Regions from separate parts of the Streptococcus oriscaviae genome, predicted to be linked through region 2. Evidence: predicted binding sites of a transcription regulator. Region 2 holds the regulator's gene; each other region holds the start of a gene.
The links. Region 2 encodes HrcA, which represses chaperone genes, less so after heat shock. Its sites were predicted from a motif close to TTAGCACTCNNNNNNNNNGAGTGCTAA; they were not measured.
Positions count from the first base shown of each region.

Region 1: a site for HrcA is predicted at 2,734-2,760, ahead of INT76_RS09490 (ATP-dependent Clp protease ATP-binding subunit). Genes of this name have one in related genera too.
Region 3: a site for HrcA is predicted at 1,876-1,902, ahead of groES (co-chaperone GroES). Genes of this name have one in related genera too.

Region 1 covers NZ_CP073084.1:1,883,013-1,887,245, reverse strand. The annotation lists gene INT76_RS09495 (Cna B-type domain-containing protein) at 1-396, shown strand, start outside; gene INT76_RS09490 (ATP-dependent Clp protease ATP-binding subunit) at 453-2,549, opposite strand; gene INT76_RS09485 (histidine phosphatase family protein) at 2,848-3,540, opposite strand; gene INT76_RS09480 (PFL family protein) at 3,608-4,233, opposite strand, start outside.
Region 2 covers NZ_CP073084.1:1,045,359-1,049,591, reverse strand. The annotation lists tRNA gene INT76_RS05305 (tRNA-Arg) at 1-13, shown strand, start outside; tRNA gene INT76_RS05300 (tRNA-Pro) at 61-134, shown strand; tRNA gene INT76_RS05295 (tRNA-Arg) at 237-310, shown strand; gene INT76_RS05290 (PadR family transcriptional regulator) at 448-771, shown strand; gene INT76_RS05285 (DUF2812 domain-containing protein) at 761-1,273, shown strand; gene INT76_RS05280 (hypothetical protein) at 1,273-1,431, shown strand; gene hrcA (heat-inducible transcriptional repressor HrcA) at 1,605-2,639, shown strand; gene grpE (nucleotide exchange factor GrpE) at 2,789-3,301, shown strand; gene dnaK (molecular chaperone DnaK) at 3,396-4,233, shown strand, end outside.
Region 3 covers NZ_CP073084.1:1,207,884-1,212,116, forward strand. The annotation lists gene groL (chaperonin GroEL) at 1-1,562, opposite strand, end outside; gene groES (co-chaperone GroES) at 1,574-1,855, opposite strand; gene INT76_RS06100 (DUF202 domain-containing protein) at 1,982-2,272, opposite strand; gene INT76_RS06105 (PTS system mannose/fructose/sorbose family transporter subunit IID) at 2,289-3,122, opposite strand; gene INT76_RS06110 (PTS mannose/fructose/sorbose/N-acetylgalactosamine transporter subunit IIC) at 3,124-3,969, opposite strand.

The sequences.
Region 1 (4,233 bases), 840 kb from region 2:
TCTACTACAACATCCGAAGAAACAACTACGGTTACTACTACTTCTGAGGAACCGTCTACTACAACATCCGAAGAAACAACTACGGTGACCACTACTTCTGAAGAACCGTCCACTACGACATCCGAAGAAACAACTACGGTGACCACAACAGAAGAACAAACCACTACAACCTCCGAAGAATCTACGACAACTACGACCACTGAGGAGGCTTCTACCACAACCTCTACGGAGGAAACAACAACCCCACCGACACCAAGTTCTTCAACTACAACTGTTGAACCTAAAAAAGTCCTGCCAAAGACAGGACAATCCTCAACCATTTGGTTAAGTTTCCTTGGAGTCTTGCTTTTTGTAGCTTGTGGATTCGGCTATCGTTTCCATAGACAAAAAGACTAATCTTGCTATATTTCTCATAAAAAAACGCTAGTCTGGAAAGGTCCAGACTAGTGTTTTTAGTTCCCCAGCTCTTCCTGAATGACTAGCTGTCCATCCACCATGTCTGCTACAAGTCGCTTAGCATGGATGTTGTCAAGATAGAAATCTGTCACCTTATCACGGATCTGACTCTCTATCACACGGCGAAGCGGGCGAGCTCCCATGGCCTTATCGTAGCCTTCTTCCATCAGATAGGCCTTGGCTGCTTCTGTTACCTTCAATTCAATTTCCTTCTTGGCCAAAGTCTTGTTAACCTGTGCCAACATGAGATCAACGATGGCTTTGAGGTCTTCTTTGTCCAAGTGCTTGAATTCAATGACTGCGTTGAAACGGTTGAGAAATTCTGGACGGAAGTAAGGGGCAATCCGCTCCATAATATCACCATCTCCTTCAGCGGTTGCCGGATAACCAAAACCTGCGTTTGAGGTTGCAATAATGACAGTGTTCTTGAAGTTGACGGTGTTACCCTGACCATCTGTCAAATGCCCGTCATCTAGTACCTGAAGCAGAAGGGTAATAACCTGCGGGTCTGCCTTTTCAATTTCATCCAAAAGGACAATCGAGTACGGATTGCGGCGCACACGCTCGGTTAAAGTGTTGGAGTTGTCGTCATAGCCCACATAACCCGCGGTGGTTCCAATAAGCTTAGATACCGCTGTTCGGTCGCTGTACTCAGACATATCCAGACGGATGATGGCTTCTTTTGAGCCAAACATATCCAGAGCCAACTGTTTGGCTAGCTCAGTCTTCCCAACCCCAGTCGGGCCGACAAAGAGGAAGGAGCCAATCGGACGGTTGCCTTCATCAAAACCAGCACGATTCCGACGAATGGCGCGTGATACAGCTTCAACCGCATCGTCTTGACCGATGACATTAGCAGCAAGACGTGACTTCATCTCCTTGAGGCGCTCAATGTCGGATGCCCCCATCTGCGATACTGGAATCCCTGTCATCCGCTCAACTGCCTCAGCGACGTCGTTGACCGTAGCTACGACACGCTGGCTCTCTGTATGGTTGTCGATCTGCGCTTGCAGCTTATCAATACGGACTTTTTCCTTGAGCGCTTGTTCATAGTCTTCTTTTTCAGCAGCCTGAGTCTGGCGATTGCGGGCTTGAGCAATTTCTTCTTCAAGCGTTTTAATATCTGTTACAGAGTGCTGAGCTGCCAAGTGAGCAGCAGTTACATCAATCAAGTCAATGGCCTTGTCTGGCAAACTGCGTTGAGGAATGTATTGAACCGAGTAATCCACCGCTGCCTTCAATACAGAATCTGGAAGGTCGATATTGTGGTGAGCCTCATAGAGAGGTTTGATCCCCTTGAGAATCTGGTAGGTATCCTCAGAAGATGGAGCATTAACCTTGACTTCATTGAAGCGGCGCGCTAGAGCTGCATTTTTCATGATGGTGTTCCGATACTCATCCTGTGTTGTTGCCCCGATTAGGGTTAATTCTCCGCGGGAAAGTGCTGGTTTCAAAATATCCGCCAGACCTTTGGAACCTGAATCCCCTCCTGTACTACCTGCACCCAAAATCTGATGAATTTCATCAAAGAAGAGGATGATGTTGCCTGCTTTTTTGACCTCATCGACCAAATTTTGGATGTTTTCTTCAAAAGCACCGCGGTATTGGGTTCCGGCCTCCAAACCTGAAATATCAATAGAGATAATTTCCTTGTTTTTGATAGCAGCTGGAACATCACCGTTGACAATGGCTTGAGCCAGACCTTCTACTACGGCGGTTTTTCCGACACCCGCATCTCCAACCAGAACAGGATTGTTCTTGGTACGACGGGCTAGAATTTCGGCGGTTTCTTGAATTTCCTTATTCCGACCAATGACTGGATCCAACTTGCCTTCACGGGCATCCTCTGTCAGATTGCGACCCAATTTAGCCAAAATACCACCTGGCTTGACATTTCCTTTAGTTTCCTGCGTTTGGGCTTGCTCGCTCTGTGGGAGCTTACCTGTTTGGCGATAGTAGACAAACTCTTCTGGTGTCACTTCGCGGCCATTGATAGAATAGCGTCTGCGTTCCGTATTGTAGCCGCCCATATTTCCCATAAGTTGGTTGAAAATGTCGTCCATATTGTTAAAGTTGTTGAAATTATTGTTCATAGTAGCTTCTCCTTGTTTTTTGTTTGACCATTATTGACCTTTGTTTGTTAAAAAAATACGCTAGTGTCGATGTGCGTCATTCATCATAGGACCTCCCTGGGTCTTTTTCTGACCAAAATTGACCAATCTTATAAAAAGAAGAATCAAATTTTGACTTTTACTGACCTTTAAATCTTAAAATTTGTAAGGTCTTTTACCTTACGAGGACTATTATACACTATTGGTCAGTGAAGGTCAATAGGTTTGTTTGACTTTTTTTCAAAAAAAAAAGCTGGGGGAAAACTCCCTCCAGCTAGTCTCATTTCTTCGCAAGCAACTCTGCTCCTCTACGGCGGTAAGACAAATCTCCGACGGCTTCAATGGTAAAGCGACCTGATTCGTATCGCACAACTGTAACGGAACCATTGTCCAAGGCTAGATTGGTTGGACGGTTTGGCTCCAAAAGATTGACCAAAGTAGCAATCGTCATCCCATGACTGACAACCAAAGCATTACCGCCACCCTGGGCCTCCAGATCGCGAGCGATAGACTCAAAACCAGTCAAAATACGGTGGCTCAACACTTCCCAGGACTCAGACCAGCCCGCTGTATCGGCTTCTTGAATGCCGTTTGCAATTTCTTCAAAACTCATGGTTGAAGCATCTACGATACCGCTGATACGAGGCAGAACTCCGTTAAATAGCTCCGCATCATACATGCCCTCAAAACTACCAAAACACCACTCCCGAATCCGCTTGTCTTGGTAATAAGGAATTTTCCCAAGGATGCCCAACTCTCTCTGGGCAATGGTAATGGTCTGCACAGTCCGTCCTAAGTCACTGGAAACTGCCTTTTTAAAAGGAATACCAGCATCTTTTAACCCACGACCCAATTCACGGATTCCTTCTTCTCCGAATTTCGTCAAAGGGGTATCACACCAGCCTTGAACGCGACCGATGGTATTAAACATGGTCTTACCGTGACGCGAAATATACAGTCTTGTTTCTGTCATAAACTCCTCCTCTTTCTCTTCTTCTAGTATATCAAAAAACGATTGCTGACGGCAATCGTTTCTCATTTTAGTTTTTAAAACTATGAATCGGGGCAGGAATTTGTCCGCCACGATTGATAAAGTCAACAGATGAGGCTTGGTTGACCTTCATGACTGGGGCTGTTCCCAAAAGACCGCCAAATTCAATCATGTCCCCTTCCTTACCCTTTGGAATAATCCGAACGGCAGTGGTTTTTTGGTTGATAACCCCGATAGCCGCTTCGTCCGCAATCATGGCCGCGATGGTTTCATAAGGGGTATCTTCTGGGATGGCAATCATATCCAAGCCAACCGAGCAGATAGCTGTCATGGCCTCCAGTTTTTCCAGATTGAGGGAACCATTTTGGACAGCCGCAATCATACCCTCATCTTCAGATACAGGGATGAAGGCACCTGAAAGGCCGCCAACTTGGTTACAAGCCATAACCCCACCCTTTTTAACGGCGTCATTGAGGAGGGCAAGTGCAGCTGTCGTTCCGTGTGTACCAACGGTTTCCAGACCCATTTCTTCCAAGACACGCGCCACAGAATCTCCAACCGCTGGCGTTGGGGCAAGGGAGAGGTCAACGATACCAAACTTGACACCCAAGCGCTCACTAGCCAAGGTTCCAACCAACTGACCGATACGGGTAATCTTGAAGGCTGTCTTTTTAA
Region 2 (4,233 bases):
CCTCTAGGGTGCATGACTCGCTTAATGGCAACATTAGGGGAGATTTATTTTTAATGGCATCGGGAAGTAGCTCAGCTTGGTAGAGTACTTGGTTTGGGACCAAGGTGTCGCAGGTTCGAATCCTGTCTTCCCGATTATCGATTATGAGTTAAGCAACAAGAAAGTGGGTTGCTTTTTTTCTTTTTCTTGACAATTTTAAAATAATTCTATATAGTAAAGATATAAAATTGAAATGCGCACCCTTAGCTCAACTGGATAGAGTACCTGACTACGAATCAGGCGGTTAGAGGTTCAACTCCTCTAGGGTGCATGACGAATCACCGAGAGTGTTTTTCAGAATATTATTTGACGAGAAGATGAGTTCTTCTCTTTTTTCTTGACGGATATATCGAAGTGCGATATAATATATACATCGAAGTTCGATACATTGTGGTACAAGGGGAAACTATGAACGATAAGTTAAAGCGAGTCTATGTCCCTATGACAGAAACTGCCTTCTATATCCTTTTTCATTTGCAGGAAGAGCGGCATGGGTATGAGATTACACAAAAGACAAAGGAGATGACCGCTGGTCAAGTTGTTATCAGTCCTGGAACCATGTACGGAACCTTGTCCAAGATGGAAAAGGATGGCCTGATTGTATTTGTCAGAGAAGAAGATAAAAGGAAATTCTATCATATAACGGATGTGGGACAGGAAATCTTAGAGATAGAACTAGCCAGGATTGAACGCCTCTATTGGAATAGCAAGGGGGAAAGTTATGGAAACTAAGACAGAAATGCGTTTCTTTTTCCTACCGGATTTTGAAAAGGAAGAAGAATACTTGGCTAAGCAGCACCGTCAAGGGTGGAAGTTTGTGCAAAATCACCTTGGTTCTCTATTTGTTTTTGAAAAATGCCAGCCAGAAGAGGTAGTATATCAGTTGGATTTCAAGCCCGGAGGACAGGATAAGTCCGAGTATATCCAGATGTTCGCAGACTATGGTTGGGACTATATTGGTGACTGCAATCACTTTTCCTATTTTAGGAAAAATCGAACCTTAGGTGAAGTTGAAATTTACAGCGACCTTCAGAGTAAACTGGAAATGATTGGCCGTATAATCAGTAGACAATTCTTGCTTGGATTGTTCTTGCTTATCTTGTTTATATTGCTGTTTTATTTTTTAAAGATGCCTACAGCTATTGTTAGTATGGCAACCATGACCGTTCCAATCTTGCTTTATTGCTTGGTAGGTTTGTTACGTTTGCGTCGGAAGTATAAGGAGGTAGGATAATGAATACACAGAAACAAATCGCAGTTATCATCAATGTGCTTGCTATTTTTGCAGTGATTTTTCTAAATCGAAATAGCTTTATTAGTTTGATTGCTATAACCTTGATTATGATCTTGAATTTTTGGAATTTATTACGATTAAAAGAGAAAAAGGGTTGATGTTCTCAGACTTTAGACCGATTTTTAGCACTCTAGGTAAAAGAGTGCTAATTTTTTGGTTTTTTTCTCTTGACAATCCATTTTTTCGGCGTATAATGGGAGTATATAGTTTAGCACTCGACATGCCAGAGTGCTAACGTTAAAAATCAATCGTGTTCATGAAAGGAGCGAAGATGATCACCCAACGTCAAAATGATATTTTGAACCTGATTGTTGAATTGTTTACGCGCCATCATGAGCCAGTTGGTTCTAAGGCCTTGCAGGAGATGATTGCTTCTAGTTCTGCCACTATTCGCAATGATATGGCCAAGCTGGAACAATTGGGTTTGCTAGAAAAAGCCCATACATCAAGTGGGCGGATGCCCAGTCGGGCTGGTTTTCAGTACTTTGTCAATCACTCGCTCAACTTGGAACACATCAATGAAGAAGATGTTTATCAGGTAGTCAAAGCCTTTGACTTTGAAGCCTTCAAACTAGAGGACATTTTGGAACGTGCAAGTGCAGTCTTGGCAGATTTGACAGGCTATACATCAGTCATCTTAGATGTGGAGCCGACTAATCAACAGTTAACATCCTTTGATGTCGTGCGTTTGAGCAATCACGATGCCCTAGCAGTTTTGACTTTGGATCAATCCAAGCCTGTCACGGTTCAGTTTGCGATTCCAAAGAACTTTTTGATTAAGGACTTGGAAGTGCTTAAGCGTCTGGTTGATGAACGCTTCGTTGGACAGACAGTCTTGTCTATCCACTACAAGCTGCGGACAGAGATTCCTCAGGTGGTGCAGCGCTACTTTACCACAACAGATAATGTCTTGGATTTGATGGACTACATTTTTTCCAATCTCTTCCGAGAATTGGTCTTTATCAGCGGAAAAGTCGCCTCGCTTACTTATGGCAATCTCGCCACCTATCAGCTCTTGGATAGTCCGCAAGTTTTGGCAACAGAGCTACGGGCAGGTTTGGGACAAGACCAGCAGACCAGTATCACAGTGGCAGAACACAGCGATCCGGCTCTTGCAGATGTAACGGTCATCCATCATCGTTTTCCAATCCCCTATCGGGATATGGCCCAGATGAGTTTACTTGGCCCTGTTGATATGGACTACCGTAGGCAGATGAGTTTGATCAACATTATCAGCCGCGTCTTATTTATGAAATTAACCGATTACTATCGTTATCTGAGCAGTAATCATTATGAGGTCAATTAAGATGTGAGGGCGTGAAGGAAACGATTGAAAAATAGGAGATTGACGCGGTGTCATCAGACACAAGGAAATCTATCTTTTTTCTGAGTTTCTAGCCCGAACTCAATTTATTAGTTGTCAAAGTAATAATAGAAAATGAAGAGGTGAACAACTTGTCAGAAGAAATCAAAAATGAAGAAATCGTAGAAGAGGTTGAGGCAACAGAAGAAGTTGTTGAAACTCCTGAAAAATCAGAACTGGATTTGGCAAAGGAGCGAGCAGAGGAATTTGAAAACAAGTACCTTCGTGCCCACGCTGAAATGCAAAATATCCAACGCCGAGCCAACGAGGAACGCCAGACCATTCAGCGTTACCGTTCGCAAGACTTGGCCAAGAAAATCTTGCCGAGCTTGGATAACTTGGAGCGTGCCCTTCAAGTCGAAGGTTTGACAGAAGATGTCAAAAAGGGCATTGAGATGGTACAGGAAAGCTTGATTCAAGCCCTTAAAGAAGAAGGAGTGGAAGAAGTCGCAACAGACATCTTTGATCCAAATCTCCACATGGCTGTCCAAACGGTTCCAGCAGATGATGAACACCCAGCAGATAGCATTGCACAGGTTTTCCAAAAAGGCTACACCTTGCATGAACGCTTGCTGAGACCAGCTATGGTGGTGGTTTACAACTAAGATTAGCAAAGCAGCTCTGCCATTTTCAAAAAAACTTGACCGAAATGTCGTTAAACTAGACAAAAATGAAAGTAAATAAAAAGAGGTAAAAACAATGTCTAAAATCATCGGTATTGACTTAGGTACAACTAACTCAGCAGTTGCAGTTCTTGAAGGAACTGAATCAAAAATCATCGCAAACCCAGAAGGGAACCGCACAACTCCATCTGTTGTTTCTTTCAAAAATGGTGAAATCATCGTTGGTGATGCGGCAAAACGCCAAGCAGTGACTAACCCAGATACCATCATCTCTATCAAATCAAAAATGGGAACTTCTGAAAAAGTTTCAGCAAATGGTAAAGAGTACACACCACAAGAAATTTCAGCTATGATCCTTCAATACTTGAAAGGTTATGCAGAAGATTATCTTGGTGAAAAAGTAACCAAAGCCGTTATCACAGTTCCAGCTTACTTCAACGACGCCCAACGTCAAGCAACAAAAGACGCTGGTAAAATCGCTGGTCTTGAAGTAGAACGTATCGTCAACGAGCCAACTGCAGCAGCTCTTGCTTATGGTTTGGATAAGACTGACAAAGACGAGAAAATCTTGGTATTCGACCTTGGTGGTGGTACCTTCGACGTATCTATCCTTGAACTTGGTGACGGCGTCTTCGATGTACTTGCAACTGCAGGTGACAACAAGCTCGGTGGTGATGACTTTGACCAAAAGATTATCGACCACATGGTAGCAGAGTTCAAGAAAGAAAACGGCATCGACTTGTCAGCTGACAAGATGGCCCTTCAACGTTTGAAAGATGCGGCTGAAAAAGCCAAGAAAGATTTGTCAGGTGTAACCTCAACTCAAATCAGCCTGCCGTTCATCACTGCTGGTGCAGCAGGTCCACTTCACTTGGAAATGACCTTGACGCGTGCGAAATTCGACGAATTGACTT
Region 3 (4,233 bases), 160 kb from region 2:
TTGTTGGCAACAACAGCTTCGGTGGTCAAGATGAGACTAGCCACTGAGGCTGCATTTTGCAGGGCTGAACGAGTCACCTTAACGGGATCGATGATTCCTGCTTCAATCATGTTGACCCACTCGCCTGTTGCGGCGTTGAAGCCTGTTCCCAATTCTGAGTTCTTCAGTTTATCAATGATAACCGAGCCTTCGTAGCCGGCATTGTAGGCAATTTGGCGAACTGGTTCTTCCAGAGCCCGAAGGACAATCTTGCGTCCTGTTTCTTCATCTCCTGAAAGGTTCAACTGCGCCAGACTATCGATGACGTTGACCAGAGCGGTACCGCCACCTGATACGATTCCTTCCTCTACTGCTGCGCGGGTAGCATTGAGGGCGTCTTCGATACGAAGTTTCATTTCTTTCAACTCGGTTTCCGTAGCTGCACCGACCTTGATTACAGCAACACCGCCCGCCAATTTAGCCAAGCGTTCTTGCAATTTTTCACGGTCAAACTCGGAAGTTGTCACTTCAATCTGTGACTTAATCACTGCTACACGGTTGGCAATAGCTTCTGGATCGCCTGCTCCTTCAACAATCGTTGTGTGATCCTTGTCCACCGCTACCTTGGCAGCCTGACCAAGCGCTTCAATGGTTGCGTCCTTGAGTTCCAGACCAAGATCTTCTGTGATGACCGTTCCGCCCGTCAAGATAGCAATGTCTTCCAACATAGCCTTGCGACGGTCACCAAAACCTGGCGCCTTAACAGCAACAACATTAAAGGTACCACGAATCTTGTTGAGAACAAGTGTTGGCAGTGCTTCACCATCTACATCATCTGCAATAATGAGTAGCGGACGATTGCTTTGAAGGATGCTTTCCAAGAGTGGCAGGATGTCCTGAATGTTTGAGATCTTCTTATCGGTGATGAGGATGTAGGGGTTATCCAGCTCCGCTACCATCTTTTCGTTATCCGTCACCATGTACTGTGAAAGGTAACCGCGGTCAAATTGCATTCCTTCCACTACATCCAGCTCTGTTTCCATTCCGCGAGATTCTTCAATGGTAATAACTCCGTCGTTTCCTACCTTTTCCATAGCCTCGGAAATGTATTGACCAACCTTCTCAGAACGAGAAGATACAGCTGCTACTTGAGCAATGGCTTCTTTTCCTGAAACTGGAATGGCATTAGCCTTCAGGGCCTCAACCGCTGTTGCAACTGCCGCCTCGATACCACGACGGATACCGATTGGATTAGCCCCTGCGGTTACGTTTTTCAGACCTTCGCGGACGATTGCTTGAGTCAAAACAGTCGCTGTCGTTGTTCCATCACCTGCAATATCATTGGTTTTGGAAGCCACTTCAGATACCAGTTTCGCACCCATATTTTCAAAATGGTCTTCCAGCTCAATTTCTTTTGCAATGGTCACACCATCATTGGTGATGAGGGGAGAGCCGTAGGCCTTTTCCAAGACAACATTGCGCCCTTTTGGGCCTAAGGTAACCTTAACGGTATCTGCTAGAATATCAACGCCTCGCACCATACTTTCGCGGGCATCTGCTGAAAATTTAATCTCTTTTGCCATTTTTCTACCTCTTATTCTACGATTGCTAGGATGTCTGCTTCACGAATGATGAACAGGTGTTGATTGCCATCCTTCACTTCCACACCAGCAAAGGCTTCAATGAGAACCTTATCACCAACTGACACACTTGGTGCAACCAATTCGCCAGTCAGAGTGCGGATACCCTGGCCAACGGCCAGAACATGGGCCTCTTTTGTCTTTTCTTGACTGGCACCGGCAAGGACAAAGCCGCCGACAGTTTGTTCTTTTTCTTCAATTTTTACGACGATACGATCGCCTAATGGTTTTAACATAGGGAAACCTCCATAGTTTTTTAGCACTCTTGTCCTAAGAGTGCTAATATCTTCTTTCATTGTATCACTTGGTCAAAAATAGTCAAGAAAAAACATCTCAAAAAGAAAATTTGAGATGTTGTTTCCCTAACCTGATTTAGCTACCTTATCATCAAAATCCTTGATGACTTTCATGAGATTAAGGCGTCCTTTATAGATACCATATCCGAAGAGGAGGACTGCTAGACCTCCAAGGATTGCTAAAGCAAGACCCAAGATGAAGAGGGGGATATTGCTTTCCTTAAAGTAATAAATCAGCAGTCCGCCTATACTGGCGAGGAGAAACATGAGGGTCAGCCATCGACCTAGATTGTCAATCATATGTTTTTGGTAGCTTATCTCAGCTTCGTAGCCCCGCACCAATTCATCTTGTGTCATAAGCAGTCTCCCTATCTTAGTATTGCAAGCCTGGATTGAAGAAGCCTGTCAAGACACCAATCAAGGCGATGATTACCAAAAGGAGCATCACTTTAATCGGTGACAGATTTTTCTTGGCCATCAACCACCAACAAAATACGATAAATACTGCTGTCAGCAAACCTGGATATACGCCATCTAACTGACTTTGGAGCACGAGATAGGCTTCCCCGTCGGCATTTTTCAATTCAAACGCTGTTTTTACAGGTACCCATGTTGCCGCAACAGCTCCGATAACCATACCGCCGACAACTGAAACGGACTTACGGATGGCTTGACCTTGTGGTCCTACTAGAAAGGCAACTGCCTTGTCTCCCAGTTCGTATCCCTTGAAGTAAGCGAATTTCATACCGAAGTAAGCAAGCAGGTTCCATACAACAATGTAGAAAATTGCTCCGAGCGGTGAACCGCCAGTGGACAAGCCTAAGGCTACCCCAAGGATAATTGGAATCAAGGTTCCGACAATGAGAGAATCTCCAATACCTGCAATCGGCCCCATCAATCCGGCACGAAGTCCGTTGATTGTTTCGTCATCTACTTCTTCTGCACCATTGGCACGTGCTTCTTCCAAACCAGCAGTAATGCCGACTACGAGGGCTCCTAATTGAGGCTCCGTGTTAAAGAAGGCTGTGTAGGTCTGCATAGACTTGGCCTGATCTTCCTTTTTATCATACAGTTCTTCAACGATTGGCAGCATAGATGCCAAGTAACCGAAGGTTTGCATGTGCTCTTGAGAGAAACAGGTCAGGTTGCCATAGTACCAGTGATGGAAGGCTTTGGTTAATGTTTTTTTACTTATTTTCTTAGTCATCTTAGATATCCTCCTCGTCATCGTCAAAATCACCGCTTGATACAGCAGCTACCCGAAGGTTTTTCGCCATCTGCAATTCATAGAAAAGAACAGCGAAGATGAGTGAAATAACTGCACAAGACACGAGGTTCAATCCTAGCGAAGCAGCCAAGGTAAAACCAACAAAGAATGGGATGAAGTCTGTTGCTTTTTCAACAATTTGTTTTAAAAGAATGGCAATCCCCACACACGGAAGAAGAGAACCGACCGTGAAGAGGGTTTTCATAGGAATACCATCCATCGGAAGCAACTCTTTAAGCGCTGTTACCGCATCTGCACCGAGTTTACACATGATGACCGTTGGAATAAAGGAGAAAATGATATGGGAAATCCATGGCAATCCAAAATCCACCGCGTAGATTTTACGAAAATTCCCTTTTTCAATCGCTTTCCAACCAATGTGCTGCCAAATGAGGTTCATGGTCGCTGTCCCGTAAAAGAGAACCGTACCGACCGTTCCAACCAAAGTTCCCATCGATTTAGCCAGGTTAGCAGCATCAACGGAGTCAGCCGACAAACCTTGTGAGTGAATGGCAACCATAGCCAGAGGAATGCCAATATAGGATACCGCACGAACATCAGCCGACACAGTGCCTCCTGGTGTTACCAAAGCGATGTATACCAACTGCATGGCAACCCCACAGATAACCCCAGTTGCAACATCTCCCAAAATCAAACCGCAGACCAAGCCACCGACCAAGGGACGTCCGAGGGTATAGTTCCCGATAGAAGTTCCTCCCAATCCTGGCATGGATGACAAACAAGCAAAGAGGCCTAGCAAAGCCGCTTGTAACCAAGAAATAGTCATAATATACTCTCCTTTTTTGTTAATGAATGGGTATACTTTTTAAAAATCAAAACGAAGAACCTGTATTCACAAGTGAAGTGCTTGATGTAAGAGATAGTTTTTCGCTAATCAAGGCAGTTTTTTGAGGGAATACTGACTGTATTTTGAAAAAAACGAACGATGAGGAGCTGAAAAACTAGCCTTAGATGGAAGTGCTGAACTGTAAACACAGGTTCTAAGAGCTGGTAACTCACCTTGGCGGGTGTACCGCAGAGGATGTTGACC